DNA from 2 places in the Bacillus sp. C28GYM-DRY-1 genome. Region 2 is predicted to be linked to the other one. Evidence: riboswitches for the same ligand, from Rfam matches in the RefSeq annotation. Region 2 holds a riboswitch; the other holds the start of a gene.
The links. A riboswitch is a leader RNA that binds a small molecule or an ion and turns the genes downstream of it on or off. The one in region 2 is predicted to bind lysine.
Positions count from the first base shown of each region.

Region 1: another riboswitch for lysine. It lies ahead of Q3W56_RS19785 (amino acid permease); the one in region 2 lies ahead of Q3W56_RS07665 (aspartate kinase).

Region 1 is NZ_JAUMKF010000033.1:6,305-9,974, forward strand. It holds gene Q3W56_RS19780 (hypothetical protein) at 1-118, opposite strand, end outside; gene Q3W56_RS19785 (amino acid permease) at 255-1,664, opposite strand; lysine riboswitch at 1,768-1,947, opposite strand; gene sspJ (small acid-soluble spore protein SspJ) at 2,064-2,204, opposite strand; gene Q3W56_RS19795 (metal-dependent hydrolase) at 2,374-2,859, shown strand; gene Q3W56_RS19800 (LTA synthase family protein) at 2,959-3,670, shown strand, end outside.
Region 2 is NZ_JAUMKF010000006.1:15,071-18,740, reverse strand. It holds gene Q3W56_RS07670 (YslB family protein) at 286-732, shown strand; gene Q3W56_RS07665 (aspartate kinase) at 776-2,005, opposite strand; lysine riboswitch at 2,131-2,310, opposite strand; gene uvrC (excinuclease ABC subunit UvrC) at 2,375-3,670, opposite strand, start outside.

The sequences.
Region 1 (3,670 bases), on a different contig from region 2:
CATCGCGATCAAGTTTTTTAACAGGCACTATATCGGAAAACCTTTCTCTCATGCACTCTTGGTAAATAGTGTTAGTCGTGTTTAGTTTACTGGAGAGACTGAAAAATGTTTTTTGCATATGCGATCATCCGCAAAGGTTTTTCACTCTATTTCAGCTTTCCTGTCAGCTATTTTAACGATCGGATTCCTAACCGGAGACATTGTATTTTGATAATAATAAAAGACACCTGAAAAGCAAATCAGGTGTCTTTTGTTTATGCTTGTTTTTCTTTCTGAAACTTTTTAACCACAAATGGATAGACGATCAGGCCGACAAAGAATAAACCGATGCCGAGAATAAATGTCGTTAAATCCGCTGTGCCTGTTACAATGACAAACACTGAGTATGCGCACGCTAAAATCGCAATCAATCCGTCTTTTACGCGGGAGCCTTTCAGCTGGTCATAAGTTTCACCTTTGATGACAATCTTCAAGCTGTAAATCGCTGAAACCAAATACGGAATTAAATACGCAAGCGTTGCCGCTGTCGTTAAAAACGTAAATGCGTCACTTATTGTCCGGGAAATAACAGAGAAAATGAAGACCTGTGACATCACATTTGTAATAACCAGCGCATTAATCGGACTTCCCTTTTTATTCGTTTTCGCAAAGAATGCCGGAAAATCTCCTGCTTTAGCAGCTTGGTAAGGAACCTCAGAGCCAAGCAAAATCCAGCCGAGCATCGTTCCGAATAAGCAAAGAATCGCCAATAGCGCCATGATCACACTTCCAGCGTTCCCGACAATCGCATACAGCACATCAACGAACGGTTTTTCAGATCCAACAAGTTTATCGTGCGGCAGAACGCCCATCGTAATGAAAGTCACAATAATATAAATGCTCAAGGCAATCAGCAAGCCGGTAATTGTTGCACGTTTTACATCACGCTGAGAACGCGCGCGTCCGGACAGGATTACAGCTGATTCAATTCCGACAAACGCCCAGAGAGTAGAAATTGCGGCATTGTGAACCTGTCCGCCAATTCCGATGCTTGTGCCGTTTTCGCCTTGAATTGGAAAATAAAAGTGATCGAATAATGTCGTTTGAAAAACAAACAATCCGGCAACGATAAAGAAGACAAACCCTAATACTTTCGAAAATGTTGTGATAAAGTTTAATTTACTTGCACCGTTAATGCTTGCAACAAGAATCGTGTGCGTTCCCCATAACAAGATCGTACATACAGCAAATGTCAGCAATTGGCCGAGTGTCACCTCTTGTCCGCCGATCGAAAACATTTCACGTTTATCAACTAAGATCGGGAAGAACGAAGTCAAGTAACCGGCAAGACTTGTAATAATCGCCACGTTACTGATCCAACTCGCCACCCAATAGCCCCACACCATTGTGAAACCGGCAGCGTTCCCTTTCTTCGGATCAGAGAACAGCGCTCTTGCATAACTTTGCGGCCCAGCTGTCAGCTCAGGCTTGCGAATGGACAAATGCCCAAAAACAAGCGCAATCATCAGCACGCCGGCACCTGTCAACAGCCAAGCGGACGTCGCTCCAAAGGGACTAGCGATTGAGGCAAGCGAGCTCGGCAAGGAGAAAATTCCTGATCCAACCATATTTCCAACGACAAACGCCGTTAATAACCAAAAACCCCATTTTTTTGTCTGTTCCATTCCAGTACCTCCATGATTCTTTGTACGGACCAGACCCCGAGATCATATAAACGCAAAAAAAGCCTGAACAAAAGTCCATGCTTAAAGAAACACACACCCTTGATCTCCGGATAGCCCTCCGCGAAAAAGCACGCGGCAGTCCTGCACTTATTCAGATACAGTCCCAGCATAGAGAAGGATCGGCTTTCTCCACACTTCGGCGCTGATGCCTTTTACACATGTTTAACAGCCCCTGTCAGCCTGGCATGTGTGACTCATCATCCGCGCAACCTCTACCTCACTGAGAAAGAGTGAGGATTTAATTATTCAGTTACTCCCAGAAGGTTATCAAAGAAAGGATGATCTGTCAAAGGGAACAGATGGAAAATACGGATAGAGCCAAGCTCTATCCGCATGTGGTTATCGATTATTTTTCTTTTTTTGCACAGCTTCTTGAAGCGGATCATCTTTTAGAGCTGAACCGGCATCTTCAAGAGCTCCCTGGATTACGTTTTTTTCTTTATCAGAACGTTTTCCTTTATCTTTATTAAAGAAACCCATTCGTATCACCTCTTTATAGAAAATAGGTACATGTTTAAGATGCCTTTTTCCTTCAGAAATTATGCGGGAAATTTTTTATTGTCCAAAGTCCTGTTGATCAAACATACATTCTCTTGATATATTTGTAATTCAGAGATTTTTTGCAAAAGATAAAAGGAGAAGCGGGGAAATGACAGGAAAAACACACATCATGGGAGGCATCGCTTCTTGTACGGCAGTGGCTTATTATTATTATGGTTTTGATCCAGTGCTTATGGCTGCGTCAGGCGCGGTTGGGGCATTGATACCCGATATTTGCCACACGCAAAGCAAAATCGGGAGAAGATTACCTATTTTATCAAAAGTGGTCAGCTCCGTTTTCGGCCACCGAACCTTTACACACAGCCTGCTATTTCTGCTCATCATGTTTTTTATCACAGCCACATATATTCCAGATAAAAACATTTCAACCGGACTGATGACCGGAATGGCGAGCCATTTAATTCTTGACGCTTGGACAGTGAACGGAATCAAATTATTATTCCCTTCAACGATCCGCGTGCGGCTCCCATTATACATGAAGACAGGCAGTTTTTCCGAGCAGCTCGTGTTAGCCGGGCTGACAATTGCTTCATGTTACTACTTTTATATGCTGTTTCTTGGACGCATGTTTTAAACGTGAGTGCTGACACTTGTCTGAACGGGCTATTTTTAGTAGGTTTTACATAAGAAGCATTCCATGCAGATGATCAAGAAAACGCGAGGAGTCATATTCATGAAAGGGACCTTTTTTCACAATCAGCGGTTTTTATGTATTTCGATCGTATTCATGTGGATCAAAACGTATGCGATCTATAAACTCGGCTTTGATTTGCAGATCGATTCTCTGTTGGAGGAGCTGATGTTGCTGATTAACCCGCTCAGCTTTATCCTTCCATTATTCGGGATCGGCCTGTTTCTGAAAGAAAATAAGCAGCGGATCTTTTTGCTGATTGCCAATTTGGTTCTGACTGTAATCTTGATTTCCAACACGATTTTTTACGGCTTTTATATCGATTTTATTACCATCCCTGTTTTATTTCAGGCCAGTAACATGAGCGATATGGGCAGCAGTGTAAAAGAATTGTTCAATCCTCTGTTTATCGCCCTGTTTGCGGATTTGGTTTTTCTTCTGCTGTTTGCCCGAAAAGAGAAACACCCGCAGACAAAAGCCGCATCGAGCACGATCAAACGGTACTATGCAGCTTCCTGCGGCATAATCTTATGCACTCTGGCACTTGCAGAAGTACAGCAGCCAAAGCTTTTGGCACATTCCTTTGACCGGGAAATGCTCGTCAAAAGCATCGGTTTGTTTCAATTCCATATCTACGATACGATTTCTCAGACTGTTAATATAAGTGCGAAAGCATTTGCAGATGAAGACAGCATGACTGCCATCAAAAACTACACAGAGGCTGATTACAGCAAGCCTGATCAAGGCAAATTCG
Region 2 (3,670 bases):
ACCCCCTGTTTGATAAGTGCGAAATGTGCTAAATCTCTTCCCCCACTTCTTTCAATTGTAAGCACTTTATTAAGATTTATTGACAATTTCATTTTACTCCTCCCTCAAAAGGGCGTCAAGAAAACGCGTACATAAATTATAATTTTCCGAATTGAATAGTTGATTTAAAAATTTTATTTTATCAATATATGTTTCTGTTTAATTTTTCATAAGAATTATAGGATCATTCTGTAATCCTCCCCCCTGTTTGGGCTATAATATACCAAGGAGAGAGGGGAGACAGATATGAAGTCTAAATTTGAAGCATCTATTGACAACCTAAAAGAAATTGAAATGAATGCCTATGCCTACGAACTAATACGAGAGATCGTTCTCCCAGATATGCTTGGCCAAGATTACTCTTCCATGATGTATTGGGCAGGGAAACATCTCGCCCGTAAGTTTCCTCTTGAATCATGGGAGGAATTTCCGGCCTTCTTTGAAGAAGCGGGCTGGGGAACCCTCACCAACGTAAGTTCTAAAAAACAGGAGCTTGAATTTGAACTTGAAGGGCCGATTATTTCCAACCGGCTTAAACATCAGAAAGAGCCATGCTTTCAGCTGGAAGCAGGTTTTATTGCTGAACAAATTCAATTGATGAATGACCAGATTGCTGAATCATATGAACAAGTGAAAAAGAGAGCCGATAAGGTGGTTCTGACTGTGAAATGGGATATGAAAGACCCTGTGTAATCAAAAAGGCGGTGACTGCATAGTCCCGCCTTTTTGATTGTCATTACACAGCTGAAGGATGTTTTGAAAGCTCAAATGCATCGTGCAGCGCTTCGACCGCTTTCACCATGTCATTTTCGCTTACGACTGTTGAAACTTTGATTTCAGATGTGCTGACCATTTTGATTAATATGTTTTTTTCCGCCAGTACAGCAAACATTTCAGCCGCTACACCAGGATTTGAGACCATGCCGGATCCGACAATGGATACTTTGGCCAATTTGCTTTCTGTCTCGATTTTCTCGAATTCAAGCGCGTCTTTATACTCTTCAAGCACCTCAACGGTTTGGTCTGCGTCTTCTGTTTTAACAGAGAAGGAAATTCCAGTCTGATTGTCTCCAGCCTGCGTTTGGATAATGATATCGACGTTAATGTTTCTTTTGGCAAGTGTTGTAAAAATGGTAGATAGGGTTGTCAGGCCGCCAGTCAGCCCGTAAATGGTTACCCTTGTAATTTGATCTTCAAACGCAATCCCTCTGACAATTAAATTTTGCTCCATGGATGATTCCTCCTCAATTAATGTTCCCGCTTCTGTTTCTGTACTTGAACGCACTTCTAAAGGCACTTGGTAATTTTTCGCGAACTCAACGGCTCTCGGATGAAGAACGCCGGCGCCCAAATTGGCAAGCTCAAGCATTTCATCGTATGAGATGCCGGCAAGTTTTCTCGCTGATTTCACATAGCGCGGATCGGTAGTAAACACGCCGGGCACGTCCGTGTATATATCACATTTATCCGCTTGTAATGCGGCAGCCAAAGCAACTGCAGTTGTGTCTGAACCGCCCCGGCCCAATGTCGTGATTTCGCAATCCTCTGTCATGCCTTGGAATCCTGCGACAATAACAATTTTTCCTTGCTCAAGCTGGTCTGCTAAAACCGAAGTGTCAATATCTGTGATTCTGGCGTTTCCGTGAACGGCTTCCGTGCGGATTCCCGCCTGCCAGCCGGTATAGGACACAGCGTCATAGCCTTTTTCCTGCAGCGCCATTGAAAGCAAGGAAATGGTGACCTGCTCGCCCGTCGCCAGCAGCATATCCATTTCTCGTTTGCTCGGCTGGTCAGAAATTGCTTTTGCAAGACCGACCAATTCGTCAGTGGATTTTCCCATAGCTGAAACGACAACAACGACTTGATGGCCCTTCTGTTTTTCTGAAATCGCGCGGTTTGCCGCATTTTGAATTTTTTCGACTGAGCCGACAGAAGTACCTCCGAATTTTTGTACAATAAGACCCATGTATAACCACCCTTTACATTTTGGTTCGTGCGGGTGAGGAGAAAGAGTGCTTTGTCCACAATAAAAAAAGCAACGAGAGGAATTTCTCTCATTGCTTACATTTAATCATCATGAATGATTATGAACAACGAGATAGCCCTCCAAGAAAATGATTTCTTGACAGCCTTACATTTATTCAATGCACGGCCAGCAAATAATACCGATGGGGTTTTATTTGCTTCGGCGACGCTCCCCTTTCAGCCTTTTTCACAGAATCCATCTTTCTCCAAAGGCTTACTCTTGAAGTTCGCACCTCTATCTTCACCATATAACACGATCTAACTATGAAATTAGTTCACATTTTATCAGATCTTTTTTAAAAGGACAACATTATTTTTGCAATTTATCGTAAAGCAGCTGAGCAACCGCTGCGGGTACACCTGCTTTTTTGATGTCCTCAAGGCTTGCTTCCTTCATTTTTTTAACCGAACCGAAATGCTTTAACAGCATTTTCTTTCTTTTCTCTCCGATACCCGGGATGTCGTCCAATACGGATTGAAACGCGCTTTTTCCGCGGATTTGCCTGTGAAAGCTGATTACAAAACGGTGCACCTCGTCCTGAATGCGCTGCAGGAGGTAAAATTCTTGACTGTTCCGTTCCAGATACACCGTCTCCAGCGGATCGCCAATTAATAAATTTGAAGTTCTGTGTTTTTCGTCTTTGGCTAAACCGGCGATCGGGATATCCAAGCCAAGTTCATTTTCAATAACATCCCTTGCAGCGTTGATCTGCCCTTTTCCTCCGTCAATGATGATCAAATCAGGCAGAGGCAGATTTTCGCGAAGCACTCTCGTATAGCGTCTTCTGACGACCTCTCTCATTGAGCCGTAATCATCCGGTCCCGTAACGGTTTTGATTTTATATTTGCGGTATTCCTTTTTGTTCGGCTTGCCGTCGATAAACACGATCATCGCGGAAACCGGGTTTGTCCCCTGTATGTTTGAGTTATCAAACGCTTCAATTCTGTGCGGAGTATAAATATTCAGTGCCTCACCGAGTTTATGCACAGCCCCGATTGAGCGCTCCTCGTCCCGTTCAATTAAGGAGAATTTTTCTTTCAGCGCGATTTTCGCGTTTTTATGGGCCAGCATAAGCAGTTCTTTTTTCGAGCCTTTTTTTGGCTGGTGGACGTTTGTTTCCAGCAGCTGCTCGATCATGGATTGATCAACGCTGTCCGGAACTAAAATTTCCTTTGGAAGGAAGTGGTTGTTTTTTGAATAGAACTGCCCGATGAATGTCAGAAACTCTTCATCTGCTTCCTGATAGAGCGGGAACATGCTGACATCGCGTTCAATGAGCTTTCCTTGGCGGATAAAAAAGACCTGTACGCACATCCAGCCCTTATCATATGCGTACGCGAATACGTCACGGTCGACTAGATCGTTCATCGTCATTTTTTGTTTTTCCATCGTTGATTCAATATGGGCGATTTGGTCGCGAAGCTCTTTTGCCCGTTCAAACTCTAGATTCTCAGCAGCTTCATGCATTTTCCCTTCAAGCTCTTTTTTGACCTCATTATAGCCGCCCTTTAAGAAACGGGTAATGCTTTCAACCAGTTCTCTGTTGGTCTCTTCGGAAATGTCCTTTACGCACGGAGCGAGACATTGGCCCAGATGATAGTAGAG